Regions from separate parts of the Enterobacter sp. JBIWA008 genome, predicted to be linked through region 3. Evidence: predicted binding sites of a transcription regulator. Region 3 holds the regulator's gene; each other region holds the start of a gene.
The links. Region 3 encodes LexA, which represses DNA repair genes until DNA is damaged. Its sites were predicted from a motif close to TNCTGTATGTACATACAGNA; they were not measured.
Positions count from the first base shown of each region.

Region 1 (4,442 bases), 1.3 Mb from region 3:
CATCAATGCTGGTGACCATCGGGAGTAAGATGCTGAGATTGCCCGTCGCCGCGTTGGCGCGCAGCATCGCACGTACCTGGACCAGAAAGATCTCCGGCTGATCGAGCGTAATGCGGATCCCACGCCAGCCCAGACACGGATTCTCTTCACTAATCGGCATATAGGGCAGCTGTTTATCCGCTCCCACATCCAGGGTTCGCAGGGTGACAGGTTTGTCGTTGAACATCTGCAGCATCCCCTGATACTGCGCCACCTGCTCCTCTTCAGAGGGGAAGCCGCTCTGCAGCATAAACGGGATTTCAGTGCGGTATAAACCAATACCGTCGATGCGGCTGCCAAGTTTTTCTTCGTGCTCGGGGCTTAAACCAGCGTTAAGCATGACTTTGATCCGCTCTCCGCTCTTAAGCTGCGCGGGCAGGTTAACGTCATCTTCCGCCAGCTTGCTTAATTCATTCTCTTCGCTGATAAGACGCTGGTATTCCTGGAGCAGAACCGGCTCAGGATCGACCAGCAGCTCACCGCGATAGCCGTCAACTACCAGCGTACGGCGGTGCAGTACTGACGGCTGGATATCCGCTCCCATAACGGTTGGAATACCTAGCGCGCGCACCATAATGGCGGCGTGTGAGTTGGCGGCGCCATCGCGCACCACCACACCTGCCAGCCTGTCCTGGGGCAGCTCAGCCAGCGTCGTTGCCGAGAGTTCATCGGCGACCAGAACAAACCGTTGTGGCCAGGCATTCGGCCCCTGAATGGTGTCATCGAGATGGAACAGCAGACGTTGTCCCAGGGCACGGAGATCTCCAGCCCGCTCTTTCAGGTAACCGTCGGTCAGTGCCGCAAATTGATCGGCAAATTTTTCGATAACCTTCTTAACCGCCCACTCTGCGACCGAACCTTTATCCACTTCCGCAAAAAGCTCACGACGCAGACGCGCATCGGAGAGCAGGTGCGAATAAAGGTCGAAGATGGCCGCCGTTTCTTTTTGCGCGCCTGCGGCAAAGCGCTTGCTGTAACGACGAAATTCATTCGCCGCCTCTTCCAGCGCGGCGGTAAGACGCTCGCGCTCAAGCGCCTCATCAAGCGTTGAGGCTTCATAAACCTGCTCCATCAGCGGCAGCGTGGCGTCCATCCAGCCTTCCGCTATCGCCACGCCAGGCGATGCCGGAAGAGCACGAATGCGCGTATGGCGATACTGACCAAAGAGCGCGGCAAGCTGGGACTGGGAGAGGATCGCCGCCATCTGCGTGGCCAGCGTGACGAGGAAAGACTCTTCGCTTTCATCGTACTGACGTAGCTCGCGCTGCTGTACAACCAGCACGCCGAGCAGCTGGCGACGCTGGATAATCGGTACGCCAAGGAAAGCGCGGAAGCGCTCTTCTTTTACGGAAGGGATGTATTTAAAGCTGGGGTGTTTTTGCGCGTCAGCAAGGTTGATGGGCTCAGCCAGCCGCCCAACCAGACCCACGATACCTTCATCAAATGCGAGCGTGACGGTGCGTCCACGTGGTTTTTTTAAACCACGGGTCGCCATCAGGTAATAGCAGCGCCGATCGTGGTCGGCCAGATACACCGAACAGACCTCGGTCTCCATCGCAAGACAGATGTCAGTGACCAGAATATTCAGCGCCTCGTTGAGACGCGGAGCACTGGCCACCTTCTCGACTATTTCTCGCAAGCGGGTGAGCATGATTTGCGTAGCTTAACCTCTTTTACGTCGCCATGCAGGTGCGCTCTGCGGCTTAGGCGGGATCTCCTGAAGCTGCATTACCACACTTGCAAACTCTTTCATCACCCTACGGTAAACATCGCGTTTAAATGACACGACCTGACGAACAGGATACCAATAGCTCACCCAGCGCCAGCCATCGAACTCCGGCGTACTGCTGGTCTGCATATTGATGTCTGAATCGTTGCCCACCAACTGCAACAGAAACCACTTCTGTTTCTGGCCGATACAAACCGGCTTTGTGTCCCAACGCACCAAACGTTTCGGTAACTTGTAACGCAACCAGTTGCGGGTCGAAGCCAGGATGCGAACATCTTTTCGGCTTAAACCGACCTCTTCAAAAAGCTCCCGGTACATCGCTTGTTCTGGGGACTCTCCCGGATTGATCCCGCCTTGCGGGAACTGCCAGGAGTGCTGACCATATCGCCGGGCCCACATTACCTGGCCCTGACGATTACAAATTACTATTCCTACGTTCGGGCGGTAGCCATCGTCATCAATCACCGGACTACCCCAAACTAAACCTTATATATGAACGATTGTTTCACACTACAGGGAGGCGGTAAACCACTCTCTTACAGGGCTTCAACCTAATAACATTTGAATAACTCACAAATAAGTGCTGAGTTATAAACAGATGAGAGGCAGTGAAGGGAATTTTATTCACCTTTTCTGTGGATATAGTTGTGAAGAAGTGTCTGATTACCGATGAACAACCTCAAACACTACTTTGCCACCGCTTTCACGCCAGTTAAATAATTCAATAATTTTCATGAAGTTAAATGTATTTCCATGAACACAAAACAGAATGGCGTGACGATCATCACATCAGGGATCGTCGTGCTGATGAAAGATCGAACAGCGTAGGTTTTATCCACAGATTGTGCCAATAAGTTAGTCACAATTTGTCTGAAAATTCGATTTTCATCGCACGTCAAGGCTGTAAATTGAAACAGTAGTCAGGGTTATACCCAGTTATCCCATTTTTCTGTGGATAACATGGTGTAAGATCCTGTTCATTGTCAGTGACCAGATTTGAACAACCGCTTTTCCCCCTCAGGTGAAACGATTTCAAAGCAATAAAAAAAACCTATAAATCATAGACATGGAATATTGGTACAGAAAAAGTTAAACTCTATCCACAGGGGACAATTTCTTCGTTTATTTTTTAATCAAAAGGTTACCTTCATGCATCCGCTTACACCCTTGCTCTCACCGCCGTCCAGTGAGGGCCAGTTGCTACGACAGGCACAGCGTCTTGCAGGCTTTTCGCTTGGCGAGCTGGCGGCAATGGCCGGGCTTCAGATCCCGAAGGATCTGAAGCGGGATAAAGGCTGGATCGGCATGCTGCTTGAACTGTGGCTGGGTGCCAGCGCAGGAAGCAAACCAGAGCAAGATTTTGCAGCGCTTGGCGTGGAGTTAAAAACCATCCCAATAGACAGCCAGGGCAAGCCACTTGAGACTACCTTCGTCTGCGTTGCGCCATTAACCGGCAATACCGGCGTGACGTGGGAAACCAGCCACGTTCGCCACAAGCTGAAGCGCGTACTGTGGGTACCGGTCGAAGGCGAGCGACAGATCCCCCTGGCTGAGCGTCGCGTTGGCGCGCCGCTGCTCTGGAGCCCGAACGACGATGAAGAGCATCAGCTGCGGCTGGACTGGGAGGAGCTGATGGACATGATCGTTCTTGGGCAGGTTGAGCGCATCACCGCCCGTCACGGAGAAGTATTACAACTGCGCCCGAAAGCGGCCAACAGTAAAGCGCTTACCGAGGCAATCGGCGCGCAGGGCGAGCCGATACTGACGTTGCCGCGCGGTTTTTATCTCAAAAAGAATTTCACAGGCGCGCTTCTGGCACGTCATTTCCTGTTAAAAACATAGTTTTTTACTTATTTTGCGAGCTCTCAAACATAATCGACTGCTTTTTAAGATTTTACCGCTTCCTCAAGTCGCTATATCGGGTTAATACTAGATTATGATTTGATACGCGCCAGATGAGGACGATAACGATGAAAAAATGGGCAGTGTTAGTTTCAGCAGTCGGTTTAGCGTTTGCCGTATCGGGCTGTAGCAGCGATTACGTCATGGCGACAAAAGATGGTCGAATGATCCTGACCGACGGCAAGCCCGAAGTCGACGATGATACCGGTCTGGTCAGCTACCGCGACCAGGAAGGCAATAAAATGCAGATCAATCGCGACGAAGTGTCGCAAATTATCGAGCGATAAAAGAGAGAGGTCAGTAGCTTGCTGGCCTTTTTGATTTTTTTCTTCCCCTTTTGCTTCCCCTCTGCCATGTTTATATTCCTTTGTCAGGCACGCCCTGACGCGGTCTATAAGTCTACTGAGGAAGCCGGCTATGCATTATCACCGTATCCCCCACAGCGCTCTGGAAATAAGCCAACTGGGGTTGGGCACGATGACATTTGGTGAACAAAACAGCGAAGCCGATGCCCATGCACAACTCGATTACGCCGTCAGTCAGGGAATTAACCTGATTGACGTTGCAGAGATGTACCCTGTTCCGCCACGTCCGGAAACGCAGGGACTTACCGAAACCTACGTCGGTAACTGGCTGGCAAAACGGAGCAACCGTGAAAAGCTGGTGATTGCCTCAAAAGTCAGTGGCCCCGCGCGCAACAACGATACCGGGATCCGCCCGAATCAGATCCTCGATCGCAAGAATATCCGCGCCGCACTGGACGCCAGCCTGA
Region 1 covers NZ_CP074149.1:3,901,614-3,906,055, forward strand. Annotated here, with positions in the region: gene ptsP (phosphoenolpyruvate--protein phosphotransferase) at 1-1,690, opposite strand, end outside; gene rppH (RNA pyrophosphohydrolase) at 1,703-2,233, opposite strand; gene mutH (DNA mismatch repair endonuclease MutH) at 2,918-3,610, shown strand; gene KGP24_RS18830 (YgdI/YgdR family lipoprotein) at 3,739-3,957, shown strand; gene KGP24_RS18835 (NADP(H)-dependent aldo-keto reductase) at 4,088-4,442, shown strand, end outside.
Region 1: a site for LexA is predicted at 2,668-2,687, ahead of mutH (DNA mismatch repair endonuclease MutH). Genes of this name have one in related genera too.

Region 2 (4,442 bases), on a different replicon from region 3:
GCCGGTCTTTTTGACCAGATCCGGCCACTGAGATTCAGGCACGTTCCGGGCACGCAGAAAGTTATGAATGCACTGCTCTGCCTTCTGTTTAATCACTGACATGTTTTAGTCTCCGAACGCCCGTTGCATATTTTTCTTTATCCTGGTCGCTTCACCGGATACCGGTGCGGCAGGCTCTGTTGGTTTCTCCGGCACTGCAGCCATACTCACGTCAGCCGTACCGGCCATCTGCTGAACCAGAACCTGCAGCTCGCTGACCGTGCCGGGCGGTACCGGCATGCTGGCCAGCAGACGCGGCAGCTCCGGTGCGGTCGTATGCAGGGCCAGACCGGTGATAATCAGGTTTCTCAGCAGCTCTCCGCGCAGGCGGGATGACACGCCCGTCAGCACACGCTCAACCCGTTCACTGCTCCGGTCATCCTGAAGCGTCAGGGTGTAACGCCGGCGCTGGTATTCCGTCTCCGGTGACATGGCCAGAGCCGCCACGCCACCATCAGGCTCATCAGGAAGTCCTGAGAGTGAAGACCAGGTGCCGGAGACCAGGGCCATCACGGCACAAAGCCGGATGGCGCTCAGATGCCCGTCAAAGAACACCGGGATCAGCGCCGGTAAACGGGCATCCGTCTGGTACATCACCGCCCCGGCGGTGGCGGCGGTCCGGATGAAGTCACCGCGCAGGGGCTGTGAGATGGTGCTGATGGTCGCCATCGCCGCGATGTCGGTGCGATCGTCGCTGTGAAGATAGAAAGAATACTGGCCGTCCGGCACGTTTAGTCCTCTTTATTGTAAAGGGCAATCTCTCTGGCCAGCGCCAGCTGCGGATCGCCTATAACCTCGATACGGTCAGGAGCCAGAGGCCAGGCCTGACGGATAGCCTCTTCAATGAGGGATGCCCCTCCCCCGACCAGGAATACCCGGTTAACGTTCCTGAAGGCCGTCAGCTCACTGGTGACACGCGCGCCCAGGGAAGTGATTGCCTCTGTAATTTTGTTCAGAACATCGTCAATTTTTCCGGCATCGTTGATCACTCGCTGCAGATACTGACGATCATTGCGGTTGCGGATGACCGTGTCAGCAATAAGCGCGCTGGTTTCGCTGTCTGCAGCCCGCAGCGCGCCTGCAGCTGCGCGGGTGACCTGTGACACGCCGACAGACGGATTGCCGTGTACCGCACTGATATCATCAAACTGTCCGACAATCACGCCGGCATCGAGCGTGGTTCCGCCGAGATCGATAATCAGTGTGGTCTCAGCGGGTCCGGGCTTCAGCTCGGCGAGACGGGAGAACGCCGCCGGCAGTGATTCCGGCATCACCTTCACGTCCGTTACGGTAAATGCCCTGCCCTTATTCAGAACCAGCTCACGCATCAGGTTTTCCCGTTTGCGTCGGATGTTCTCCTCGTTCCGCTGGCAGTCCCCGTCATAATACTCGCTCAGGGGCAGCGTCACGGTCAGGCTCACCGGCTGCGGCTCAAGTCCGCTGTTCAGCAGGGCATGATGCACGGCCAGCAGGTTGAGATCACCGTACTGGTATTCCACGTTTGTCGTCGGGATGGCATCCCGGCTGACGCTGTCCCAGGTGTATTTCAGCGTGCCCACCTGATAGTTGAACGTTGCGGCACTGAATTCCGCCACTTTCCAGCCATGCCGGAAGGAGTTAGCTGAAACCCGGGTCTGCAGCTCGTTTCCTTCAAACCATGCCAGCTTAACATTAGTTGAACCATCATCGCAGTAAATATTCATCATTATGCTCCGTTAATTAAACTCAATTTGATACATATTATAAGAGCAAAATGGCAAAACAAAAGCCTTATTTCTCATTGTGAGTAATTTAAATATCTCACAATGAGAATAAATAGCATTTTGAGTAACTTAGGTTACTCACCCTGTTCATGAAGCTGGTGATCTGGATTATCCTCGCGCTGTTAAATATACTGTATGCATAACCAGTATATTTAGACGTCAGGAGGAAAGATGAAACTGCAGCTTTTCAGCACCGGGAAAGCACTCCCGCCACAGGCCCATCCGTTGTTTGCAGACCTGGCCAGCTGCGGTTTTCCCAGCCCTGCCGCTGACTATGTCGAGTCCGACCTGGATCTCCATGATTACTGCATACGGCACCCGAGCGCGACTTACTATCTCCGTGCCAGCGGTGACAGCATGTCCGACGGCAGCCTTTACAATGGCGATCTGCTGGTTGTGGACAGTGCAGAGAAGCCCCGGCACGGCGATATTGTTGTGGCCAGCGTGCAGGGGGAGTTTACGGTTAAACGGCTTCTGCTGACGCCACGACTGACGCTGCAGCCAATGAACGCCGCCTGGTCGCCGATTTATCCCGACCCGGACGATCTGGATATCTTTGGCGTCGTCACGCACATCATCCACCGCCCGAGGGAGATGTACTGATGTTTGCCCTGGCCGATGTGAACAGCTTTTATGCCAGCTGCGAACGTGTTTTCCGCCCTGATTTGAAAGGAAAGCCGGTTGTGGTGCTCAGTAATAACGATGGCTGCGTCATCGCAAGAAGTGCCGAGGCAAAGCCCTGGATCAAAATGGGCACGCCGTGGTTTCAGATGAAAAACGAAAAGTACCCGGAAAAAATATACGCGTTTTCAAGCAACTATGAACTTTATGCCTCGATGTCAGCGCGCGTCATGAACTGCCTGGAGGAGCTGGCCCCCAGGGTGGAACAGTATTCGATTGACGAGATGTTCCTCGACCTGACCGGCGTTGAGCACTGCATGGACCTGGAGGACTTTGGCCGGCAGCTGCGCCAGCACGTGTATGACTGTACCCGTCTGACCATCGGCGTGGGTGCCGGTCCGACCAAACCCCTGGCAAAATCAGCCCAGTGGGCCTCAAAGGAGTGGAAACAGTTTCGTGGCGTGCTCGCCCTGACCAGGGGGAATCCTCAGCGAACGCGGAAACTGCTTTCACTACAGCCGGTCGAAGAGATCTGGGGCGTGGGAAACCGTATTGCACGCAAGCTCAATCTTCTTGGCATCAGGACCGCGCTAGATCTGGCCCTGACGAACCCGGCCTTCATCCGGAAAAATTTCTCCGTCGTTCTCGAGCGAACGGTGCGCGAACTGAACGGGGAAAGCTGCATGTCGCTTGAGGAAGCCCCGCCTACGAAACAACAGATTGTCTGCAGCCGCAGTTTTGGCGAGAAAGTCACTGAATACGATTCGCTCCGCCAGGCTGTCTGTCAGTACGCAGAGCGGGCCTCTGAAAAGCTGCGGAAAGAGCGCCAGTACTGCCGGCATATTTCCGTTTTCATCAAAACGTCCCCGTTCGCCGTTAAAGAGCCTTACTACGGCAACGTGGCCACGGAGAAACTGCTTACTCCCACTCAGGATACCCGGGACATTATTGCGGCCGCCACAACGGCTCTGGAGCGTATCTGGAAGGATGGGCACCGGTATGCCAAAGCCGGTGTAATGCTGAATGACTTCACCGGCTCCGGCGTTTCGAAGCTGCAGCTGTTCGACGAACGTCCGCCACGTCCTCACAGCGCTGAGCTGATGAAGGTTCTCGATGGCATTAATCATTCCGGTCTGGGACAGGTCTGGTTTGCAGGACGAGGGATTGCGCCTGCATGGCAAATGAAACGCGATATGCTCTCCCCTGCGTACACTACCCGCTGGAAAGATATCCCCATAGCGAGGATCGGTTAAATTACGCCTTTCAGAGAGAGCCAGTAGTGCTCGCCGCAGCCGAACGACAGGGCGAAGCCCGCGAGTGAGCGAGGAAGCACCAGGGAACTGCACGGACAAGTTCTGCTTACGCTCGGAGTCTAATGGTTCGCTCTTTCAGGTTTATCCACTTATCCACGGACATATTTTTATAAAGTCTTTTTTAATTCTTTTTTCTTTATTTTACTCCTTTTAGGGAGCCTGAAAGCCGCATGCAGCGCGCCCTGAGAGGAGTTCATTATGGGCAACTGGTTAACATATTATGGGTAATTAATCACGTATCTGTGGGTTCCATAGCAACAAGCTATGGGATATGCATCAACAAGCTATGGGAAACAGGTCAAGTTTAGATCTCAATTATCCACTTGTGGATAAATTGCATATTTTCCCGGTGGATAAGTAACGTGATAGCTTGCAATTTCTGTTTTCACTGTCATTATGGGTGAATAATAATTTACCCATAGGCCTTGGAATGGATACTCAAGCACTCTTGCCAGCTACTAAAACGTTTAAAAAACGCGCCAGTATAAAGCAATCTAACGAATTGACCGAAGCCGCATATTACTTGCCTCTTCAGGCAAAACGTGTGCTGTGGTTATGCCTTATGCAGGCCTATTTCAACGACAGTCAGGATGATGATTCTGACGTATTACCTCTCTTCAAAATTAGCGTTTCCGATTACGTCAAATACTTCAATGTCGCTACGTCTGTCGCCAGTCGTGATGTAAAGGCTGGGGTAAATGCTTTG
Region 2 covers NZ_CP074152.1:12,399-16,840, reverse strand. Annotated here, with positions in the region: gene KGP24_RS24460 (hypothetical protein) at 1-102, opposite strand, end outside; gene KGP24_RS24455 (plasmid partitioning/stability family protein) at 106-768, opposite strand; gene parM (plasmid segregation protein ParM domain-containing protein) at 771-1,742, opposite strand; gene umuD (translesion error-prone DNA polymerase V autoproteolytic subunit) at 1,974-2,405, shown strand; gene KGP24_RS24440 (Y-family DNA polymerase) at 2,405-3,676, shown strand; gene KGP24_RS24435 (replication initiation protein) at 4,167-4,442, shown strand, end outside.
Region 2: a site for LexA is predicted at 1,932-1,951, ahead of umuD (translesion error-prone DNA polymerase V autoproteolytic subunit). Genes of this name have one in related genera too.

Region 3 (4,442 bases):
CAGCGGCATCGGCTCGCCGAAGTTCACATAGCCCTGGCCGAGATTGCGTAGCTTGCTCAAGCCGCGCAGCATCTGCGGCAGGCTCTCTTTCTCTTTGGTCGCACCGCGCAGCTCTTTGGCGTACGTGCCCACTTCCATCACGTGCTCATAGCCAATGTAGATTGGCACTAGCGTGATGGGACGGGTTCCTCCGCGCAGCATCGCCTGGATGGTCATCGACAGCGTGCCGGTCTTCGGATCGAGCAGACGTCCGGTACGGGAACGACCGCCCTCCACGAAGTACTCCACGGAATAGCCGCGGCTGAACAGCTCGCCCAGATACTCGCGGAACACGGTGGAGTAGAGCTTGTTGCCCTTGAAGGTACGACGGATAAAGAAGGCGCCCAGGCGGCGGAAAATCGGACCTGCTGGCCAGAAATTCAGGTTGATACCGGCAGCAATATGCGGCGGTACCAGCCCCTGGTGATAGAGCACGTAGGAAAGAAGCAGGTAGTCCATGTGGCTGCGGTGGCAGGGGACATAGACAATCTCATGGCCATCATGCGCCAGCTGGCGTACACGCTCGGCGTTATGAACGTTGATGCCCTGATACAGGCGGTTCCAGGTAAAGCCGAGAATACGATCGGACAGGCGAATCATCTCGTAAGAGAAGTTCGCTGCAATCTCTTCCATCAGCGCAATGGCGTTCTGCTGGGCTTTCTCATGCGATATTTTCTTGCTGCGCGCTTCGTCTTCAACGGCGCGAGCAATCGCTTTGGAGGCCAACAGCTTGTTGAACAAATCCTGACGCGCCGGGAGACGCGGCCCTACGGCAGCCAGGCGCTGACGGGCAAAGTGCATACGCGCCACGCGCGCCAGTTTTTGCGCGATGATCTTGTCGGTGCCGTGCTCGTCCGCCATTCGACGCAGCGAAACGGAAGGGGAGAAACGCACAAAGCTGTCGCGTCCCAGCCAGGAGACCGCGAAGAACTTCTGAATGCCGTTAAGCATGCGCAGTGGTGGGTTCTCTTCACCTTTTTCACGGCCCGGACGACGACCAAACATCACCGATACCGGCACCATCTGCACATCCAGATCGGGGTTGCTGCGATGCAGGTCGAGATAGTCATGGAACAGCTTGATGGACTCTTCTTTTGGCGTGTAGTAGGTAAACACGCGCGGTCCACCGTGAATGAACACGTAGCGCGGCAGCAGCGTACCGTCAACTTCAAGCGGTTCAAGCGGGTCCGGTAAGTCATGCGCCAGACACTGGGCGCGAAGCGTCAGTAAGTCTGCCTTCGAGTTATAAGGCAAAACGTACATAATAGGACGCGACGTATCGAGCCCCAACTCCAGCGCGGGTTCTGCTGGGATAGACTTGCTTTTTACCAGTATGCTTAATGGTAAATTAAGTAATTTGTAGTAAATTCGTGGCCAGCCGGACATAAACGATGTAAAGCCTCTGGTTAATAATGCAATTGCGGCGCAAGGATAACAGAAAGCGCGCAAAATTTCTGTTGTTACCCGTCATACTTCAGGCTGTAGCGAAACGCGCTACGGCTCCTGTTACTGACGCTCTTTTTTTAAAAAGGTTCTTTTAATGGCCAATAATACCACTGGGTTAACGCGTATCATCAAAGCCGCCGGCTATTCATGGAAAGGTTTCCGTGCTGCGTGGATCAACGAAGCCGCTTTTCGCCAGGAGGGCGTCGCCGCTATCATCGCGGTGATCATTGCCTGTTTCCTTGATGTTGATGCTATTACTCGCGTGCTTCTTATCGGTTCCGTGCTTCTGGTGATGATAGTGGAAATTCTTAATAGCGCTATTGAAGCCGTTGTTGATCGCATCGGTTCCGATTTCCATGAGCTTTCTGGCCGCGCAAAAGACATGGGCTCTGCTGCTGTGTTGCTGGCGATTATCACTGCCGTTATTACCTGGGTCACGCTGCTTTGGTCACATTTCCGATGAGCCTCGAGGAATAATTAAGTCCCTGGTTTTTTGTGCAGTTTTTGATTCCAAAATCGCCTTTGACTGTATATACTCACAGCATAACTGTATATACACCCAGGGGGCGGAATGAAAGCGTTAACGACCAGGCAGCAAGAGGTGTTTGATCTCATCCGGGATCATATCGGCCAGACGGGTATGCCACCCACGCGTGCGGAAATCGCTCAGCGTCTGGGCTTCCGTTCTCCGAATGCTGCCGAAGAACACCTGAAAGCGCTGGCGCGTAAGGGCGTGATTGAGATTGTTTCAGGCGCGTCACGTGGTATCCGCCTGCTGGTGGAAGAAGAGACGGGTATTCCGCTGGTGGGGCGTGTTGCTGCCGGTGAGCCTTTGCTGGCGCAGCAGCATATTGAAGGCCACTACCAGGTCGATCCGGCCATGTTCAAACCGAGCGCTGATTTCCTGCTGCGCGTTAGCGGCATGTCGATGAAAGACATCGGTATTCTTGACGGCGATCTGCTTGCGGTGCACAAAACGCAGGATGTGCGTAACGGTCAGGTGGTTGTCGCGCGCATTGATGATGAAGTCACCGTCAAGCGTCTGAAAAAACAGGGGAACACAGTTCAGCTACTGCCTGAAAACAACGAGTTCTCCCCGATTGTGGTCGATCTCCGCGAACAGAACTTCTCTATCGAAGGACTGGCGGTTGGGGTGATTCGCAACGGTGAATGGCTGTAACCTCTTCCTGACAGGCTATGGCGCCGCTGTAGCCTGCTTCATTCCCCACTCCCGGTATTTTTCATGTCACTGCTGACGGCATCCGATAAGGCATTGTGGCGTCTTGCTCTGCCGATGATTTTTTCCAATATTACCGTGCCCTTGCTGGGTCTGGTCGATACTGCCGTTATTGGTCATCTTGATTCGCCGGTTTATCTCGGCGGCGTGGCGATTGGCGCAACGGCAACCAGCTTCCTGTTTATGCTGCTGCTCTTTTTGCGTATGAGCACCACCGGGCTCACGGCACAGGCTTATGGTGCAAAAGATCCGCTGCGTCTGGCGCGGGCTCTGGTCCAGCCGCTGATCCTTGCGCTTGGCGCGGGGGCGTTAATCGTTATATTACGTGCGCCCCTGATCGACTTTGCACTCCATGTTGTTGGCGGCAGCGAGGCGGTACTGGCCCAGGCTCGACGTTTCCTTGAAATCCGCTGGCTCAGCGCGCCCGCCTCGCTGGCTAACCTGGTTCTGCTGGGGTGGCTACTGGGCGTTCAGTACGCCCGTGCGCCAGTGATTTTGCTGGTGGTGGGCAACCTTCTCAACATTGTGCTGGATGTCTGGCTGGTAATGGGACTGCATATGAATGTGCAGGGCGCGGCGCTGGCGACGGCGATTGCCGAGTACGGAACCTTTATTATTGGTCTTTGGATGGTCTGGCGCGTGCTGGCGATGCGCGGCATCTCCCTGGCGCTGCTCAAAACCGCATGGCGCGGCAATATCCGTAAGCTGCTGGCACTTAATCGTGACATCATGCTGCGCTCGCTGCTGCTTCAGCTCTGCTTCGGCGCGCTGACGGTTTTCGGGGCTCGACTGGGGCCAGAAATCGTTGCGGTCAACGCGGTATTGATGACGCTGCTGACCTTTACCGCCTACGCGCTGGACGGTTTTGCCTATGCGGTAGAAGCGCATTCCGGGCAGGCGTACGGTGCGCGCGAAAGCGGGCAGCTTCGGGACGTCTGGCGGGCAGCCTGCCGTCAGTCGGGACTGGTGGCGCTGGCGTTCGGCCTGGTTTACGCCTGCTTTGGTGAGCAGATCGTTTCATTACTTACGTCTATCCCTGCGCTGCGCGAGCTGGCGAGTCACTATCTCATCTGGCAAGTCATCTTACCGGTAGTCGGCGTCTGGTGTTATCTGCTGGACGGCATGTTTATTGGTGCGACGCGCGGAGCGGAAATGCGCAACAGCATGGCGGTCGCGGCGGTAGGGTTTGGCCTGACGCTGCTGACGCTTCCCTGGCTTGGAAATCACGGTTTGTGGCTGGCCCTGGCCGTTTTCCTCTCGCTGCGAGGGATATCGCTGGCTTTTATCTGGCACCGCCACTGGCAAAACGATACCTGGTTCCCTTCACGTCACGATATATCGTGACGGTTAAAGATTCCGAATATGAAATCAACTGCCAAATCCTTAACTACAATATTTATCACGTCCAGCAGAAAAGAACGTAACGGACGTTACGACCCGACGTTTAACTAAGAGGACACGATGATGAATAAAGACGAAATCGGCGGCAACTGGAAGCAGTTCAAAGGTAAAGCGAAAGAAAAGTGGGGTAAGCTGACAGATGACGATATGACCGTCATTGAAGGTAAACGCGATCAGCTTGTCGGTAAAATTCAGGAACGCTACGGCTACGCGAAAGATCAGGCGGAAAACGAAGTCAAAGACTGGGAAACCCGTAACGACTACCGCTGGTAACGCTGAATAACCCACAGGGCGGCTCTAAGCCGCCTTTTCTTTTGCC
Region 3 covers NZ_CP074149.1:358,377-362,818, forward strand. Annotated here, with positions in the region: gene plsB (glycerol-3-phosphate 1-O-acyltransferase PlsB) at 1-1,425, opposite strand, end outside; gene KGP24_RS01700 (diacylglycerol kinase) at 1,580-1,948, shown strand; gene lexA (transcriptional repressor LexA) at 2,057-2,665, shown strand; gene dinF (MATE family efflux transporter DinF) at 2,729-4,066, shown strand; gene KGP24_RS01715 (CsbD family protein) at 4,187-4,396, shown strand.

Region 4 (4,442 bases), 590 kb from region 3:
GTTAAACGCATGCCCGGCATCCGGGTAGACCACAATCTCCGCCTTCGCATTTGCCGAACGCAGCGCATGGCGCATGGTGTCTACCGAATCCAGTGAAATACCGGTGTCCTGACCGCCGTAAAGCCCTAACACGGGGGCGTTTAACTCGGTTGCGATATCGACCGGATGTTTCGGTGAATTCAGCGTTTTATCACCCACCAGTTTGCCGTACCAGGCGACAGCGGCTTTAAGCTGCGGGTTATGCGCGGCATACAGCCAGCTAATGCGTCCACCCCAGCAGAAACCGGTGACCAGCAGACGATGCGGATCGCCCCCGTTGCGCGCCGCCCAGCTGGCGACGTGGTCGAGATCGGCCAGCACCTGCGCGTCCGGGACTTTGCTGACCAGGTTGCTGAGCAGTGTGGGAATATCGCTGTAGTCGTTCGGATCGCCCTGACGGAAGTAGAGCTCTGGGGCAACGGCCAGATACCCTTCCAGCGCCAGCCGGCGGCAGAGGTCGCGAATGTGTTCGTGAACACCAAATATCTCCTGAATCACAATCACGATGGGTAGCGGACCCTCTGCCGATTTTGGCCGCGCGTGATAAGCAGGCATATTCTCCCCCTGCGAGGGAATAGAGGTCTCACCTGCGGTAATTGCCGCTTCTGGCGTCGACACGATGGTTGAAGCATGGGGGGCCGCAGCAGGTGCAAAACCGGTTCTTTCAGTCATGGCATTCTCCGTACCAATCAGTTAGCGCAAAGGTAAATATAGACACCAGGTTAACAACTCACAGTGCCTTAAACGGTCTATCTTTTGTGCAGCACCTGACGATATAACTTGTTAATGTGATGTGAATCACTTTTTTATGGAAATTCAATGTAATCATTTTCATTCATGGTGAGGTACGTCACGAAATTATGCTTACTGCTTCTGTAAAGTACCGTTTTACTTCTTCTGACTAACCGACCCACAGAGGAGTCACCTATGTCTAAGTCTGATGTTTTTCATCTCGGCCTCACCAAAAACGATTTACAAGGGGCTACGCTCGCTATCGTCCCTGGCGATCCAGAGCGTGTGGAAAAGATCGCCGCGCTGATGGATAAGCCGGTTAAGCTGGCAGCCCATCGTGAATTCACCACCTGGCGCGCAGAGCTGGATGGTAAAGCCGTGATCGTGTGTTCTACCGGTATCGGTGGCCCGTCTACGTCTATCGCTGTTGAAGAGCTGGCACAGCTGGGCATTCGTACTTTCCTGCGTATCGGTACCACCGGTGCTATCCAGCCGCATATCAACGTAGGCGACGTGCTGGTCACGACCGCGTCCGTTCGTCTGGACGGCGCAAGCCTGCACTTTGCACCGATGGAATTCCCGGCAGTGGCTGATTTCGAATGCACCACCGCGCTGGTTGAAGCCGCGAAATCCGTGGGCGCAACCACCCACGTGGGCGTAACCGCCTCTTCAGACACCTTCTACCCGGGCCAGGAGCGTTACGACACCTTCTCAGGCCGCGTGGTAAGCCGTTTCAAAGGCTCAATGGAAGAGTGGCAGTCCATGGGCGTGATGAACTACGAAATGGAATCCGCAACGCTGCTGACCATGTGTGCAAGCCAGGGTCTGCGTGCCGGTATGGTGGCGGGCGTTATCGTCAACCGTACCCAGCAGGAGATCCCGAACGCCGAAACCATGAAGCAGACCGAAAGTCATGCAGTGAAAATCGTGGTGGAAGCAGCGCGTCGCCTGATCTAATCCTCTCTTCTGAAATCAAAGGCCGACGCGTTCGGCCTTTATTTTTTGCGTAGCGCCTCGCAGGAAAACCCTTTCAAACTGGACGTTTATACAGCACAATTCTATTTTGTGCGGGTAATACGTTGATGCAGGGGGCATTGTGGATATCTCAATCCTGATTTACGCGGTGATTGCGCTGGTGGGCTTAGGGATTGGCTGGCTGATTTCCAGCTACCAGCATGCACAGCAGAAGGCCGACCAGCTGGCCGAGCGAGAAGAGATGGTCGCCGATTTAAGCGCGACAAAACAGCAGCTTGCTCTGAGCGAACACTGGCGCGACGAGTGCGAATTACTTAACAACGAGCTGCGTAACCTGCGCGACATTAACACCTCGCTGGAGGCCGATCTCCGCGAAGTCACTACCCGCCTTGAATCCACCCAGCTGCATGCGGAAGACAAAATCCGCCAGATGATCAACAGCGAGCAGCGTCTCAGCGAACAGTTTGAGAACCTCGCCAACCGAATTTTCGAACACAGCAACCGCCGCGTTGACGAACAGAACCGCCAGAGCCTGAACAGCCTGCTGACGCCGCTGCGTGAACAGCTGGACGGTTTTCGCCGTCAGGTGCAGGACAGCTTTGGTCAGGAAGCCCGCGAGCGGCACACGTTGGCGCATGAGATTCGCAATCTCCAGCAGCTGAATGCGCAAATGGCGCAGGAAGCGGTCAACCTGACCCGTGCGCTGAAAGGGGATAACAAAACCCAGGGCAACTGGGGAGAAGTGGTGCTGACCCGCGTCCTGGAAGCCTCTGGTCTGCGCGAAGGATACGAATACGAAACGCAGGTGAGTATCGAAAACGATGCCCGCTCTCGCATGCAGCCGGATGTGATTGTGCGGCTGCCGCAGGGTAAAGATGTAGTGATCGACGCCAAAATGACGCTGGTGGCGTATGAACGCTACTTTAATGCGGACGATGACTACACGCGCGAATCCGCGCTGCAGGAGCACATTGCCTCCGTGCGTAATCATATTCGCCTGCTCGGCAGAAAAGACTACCAGCAGCTGCCGGGTCTCCGCTCCCTGGATTATGTCCTGATGTTTATCCCGGTTGAACCCGCGTTTCTGCTGGCACTCGACAGACAGCCCGAACTGATAACGGAAGCGCTCAAAAATAATATTATGCTGGTCAGCCCCACCACGCTGCTGGTGGCGTTACGCACCATTGCGAACCTCTGGCGCTACGAGCACCAGAGCCGCAACGCGCAGCAGATTGCCGACCGCGCCAGCAAGCTGTACGACAAAATGCGCCTCTTCGTGGACGACATGTCTTCAGTCGGGCAGAGCCTGGATCGTGCGCAGGATAACTACCGCCAGGCGATGAAAAAACTCGCCTCCGGACGTGGCAACCTGCTGGCACAGGCCGAATCATTCCGCAGCCTGGGGGTTGAGGTTAAACGCGAGATTAATCCGGAATTGGTCGAACAGGCCACCGCCCGGGACGACGAGTTTCGCCTGCGAGAAGGTGCGGACGAACAAAAGACAAACAGTGAAGACAATACGTTAGCGGCGGATTTATCACCAGACGAGACTCCAGCGCGTTTCTTTCGCGGTGGTTGAAACGTAGGGCAAACGCGCCCAATCTGTTACACTTCACGAACATTTTACTGATAAGCAGGCTCTGAGATGGCTGACGATTCACAAGACACAACGCACTTTGGCTTTCAGACTGTTGCCAAAGCGCAGAAAGCTGACATGGTGGCCCACGTATTTCATTCCGTGGCGGCGAAGTACGATGTGATGAATGATTTAATGTCGTTCGGCATTCATCGCTTGTGGAAGCGCTTCACCATTGACTGTAGCGGCGTACGTCGTGGACAAACGGTGCTGGATTTAGCCGGCGGTACGGGCGATTTAACCGCGAAATTCTCGCGTCTGGTGGGCGAAACCGGTCGCGTTGTTCTCGCCGATATTAATGACTCCATGCTGAAAATGGGACGCGAAAAGCTGCGTAACATCGGCGTGGTGGGGAATGTGGAATATGTGCAGGCAAACGCCGAAGCCCTGCCATTCCCGGACAATACCTTTGACTGCATCACGATCTCTTTCGGTCTGCGTAACGTGACCGATAAAGAAAAAGCGCTGCGTTCCATGTACCGCGTGCTGAAGCCGGGTGGACGTCTGCTGGTGCTTGAATTCTCTAAACCAATCATTGAGCCGCTGAGCAAAGCCTACGACGCCTATTCCTTCCACGTGCTGCCGCGTATTGGTGAGCTGGTGGCTAACGACGCTGAAAGTTACCGCTATCTGGCGGAGTCTATTCGTATGCACCCGGATCAGGACACATTAAAAGCCATGATGCAGGATGCAGAATTTGAGAACGTTGAATATTTCAACCTGACGGCGGGTGTCGTCGCGCTGCATCGCGGTTACAAATTCTGAGTGGAGGTGTCCCGTGCCCTTTAAACCCTTAGTCTCCGCAGGCATCGAGAATGTACTGAACGCTTTTCTGTATCGCGCTCCTGCGCTGAAAGCCGCACGTCAGCGGCTAAACGGGAAGGTATTACGTATTGTTTTAAAAGAGCTCTCGACGCCGCTTGTGCTGGTATTCAGTGAACGCCAGCTTGACGTACTGGGGGAGTGGGAAGGTGAAGCCGACTGCTCGGTCATCACGCACATGAGCGTGCTGCCAAAACTGCGCGATCGTCAGCAATTAACGGCGCTTATCCGCAGCGGT
Region 4 covers NZ_CP074149.1:4,590,023-4,594,464, reverse strand. Annotated here, with positions in the region: gene KGP24_RS22290 (dienelactone hydrolase family protein) at 1-711, opposite strand, end outside; gene udp (uridine phosphorylase) at 967-1,728, shown strand; gene rmuC (DNA recombination protein RmuC) at 1,868-3,325, shown strand; gene ubiE (bifunctional demethylmenaquinone methyltransferase/2-methoxy-6-polyprenyl-1,4-benzoquinol methylase UbiE) at 3,392-4,147, shown strand; gene ubiJ (ubiquinone biosynthesis protein UbiJ) at 4,161-4,442, shown strand, end outside.
Region 4: a site for LexA is predicted at 1,805-1,824, ahead of rmuC (DNA recombination protein RmuC). Genes of this name have one in related genera too.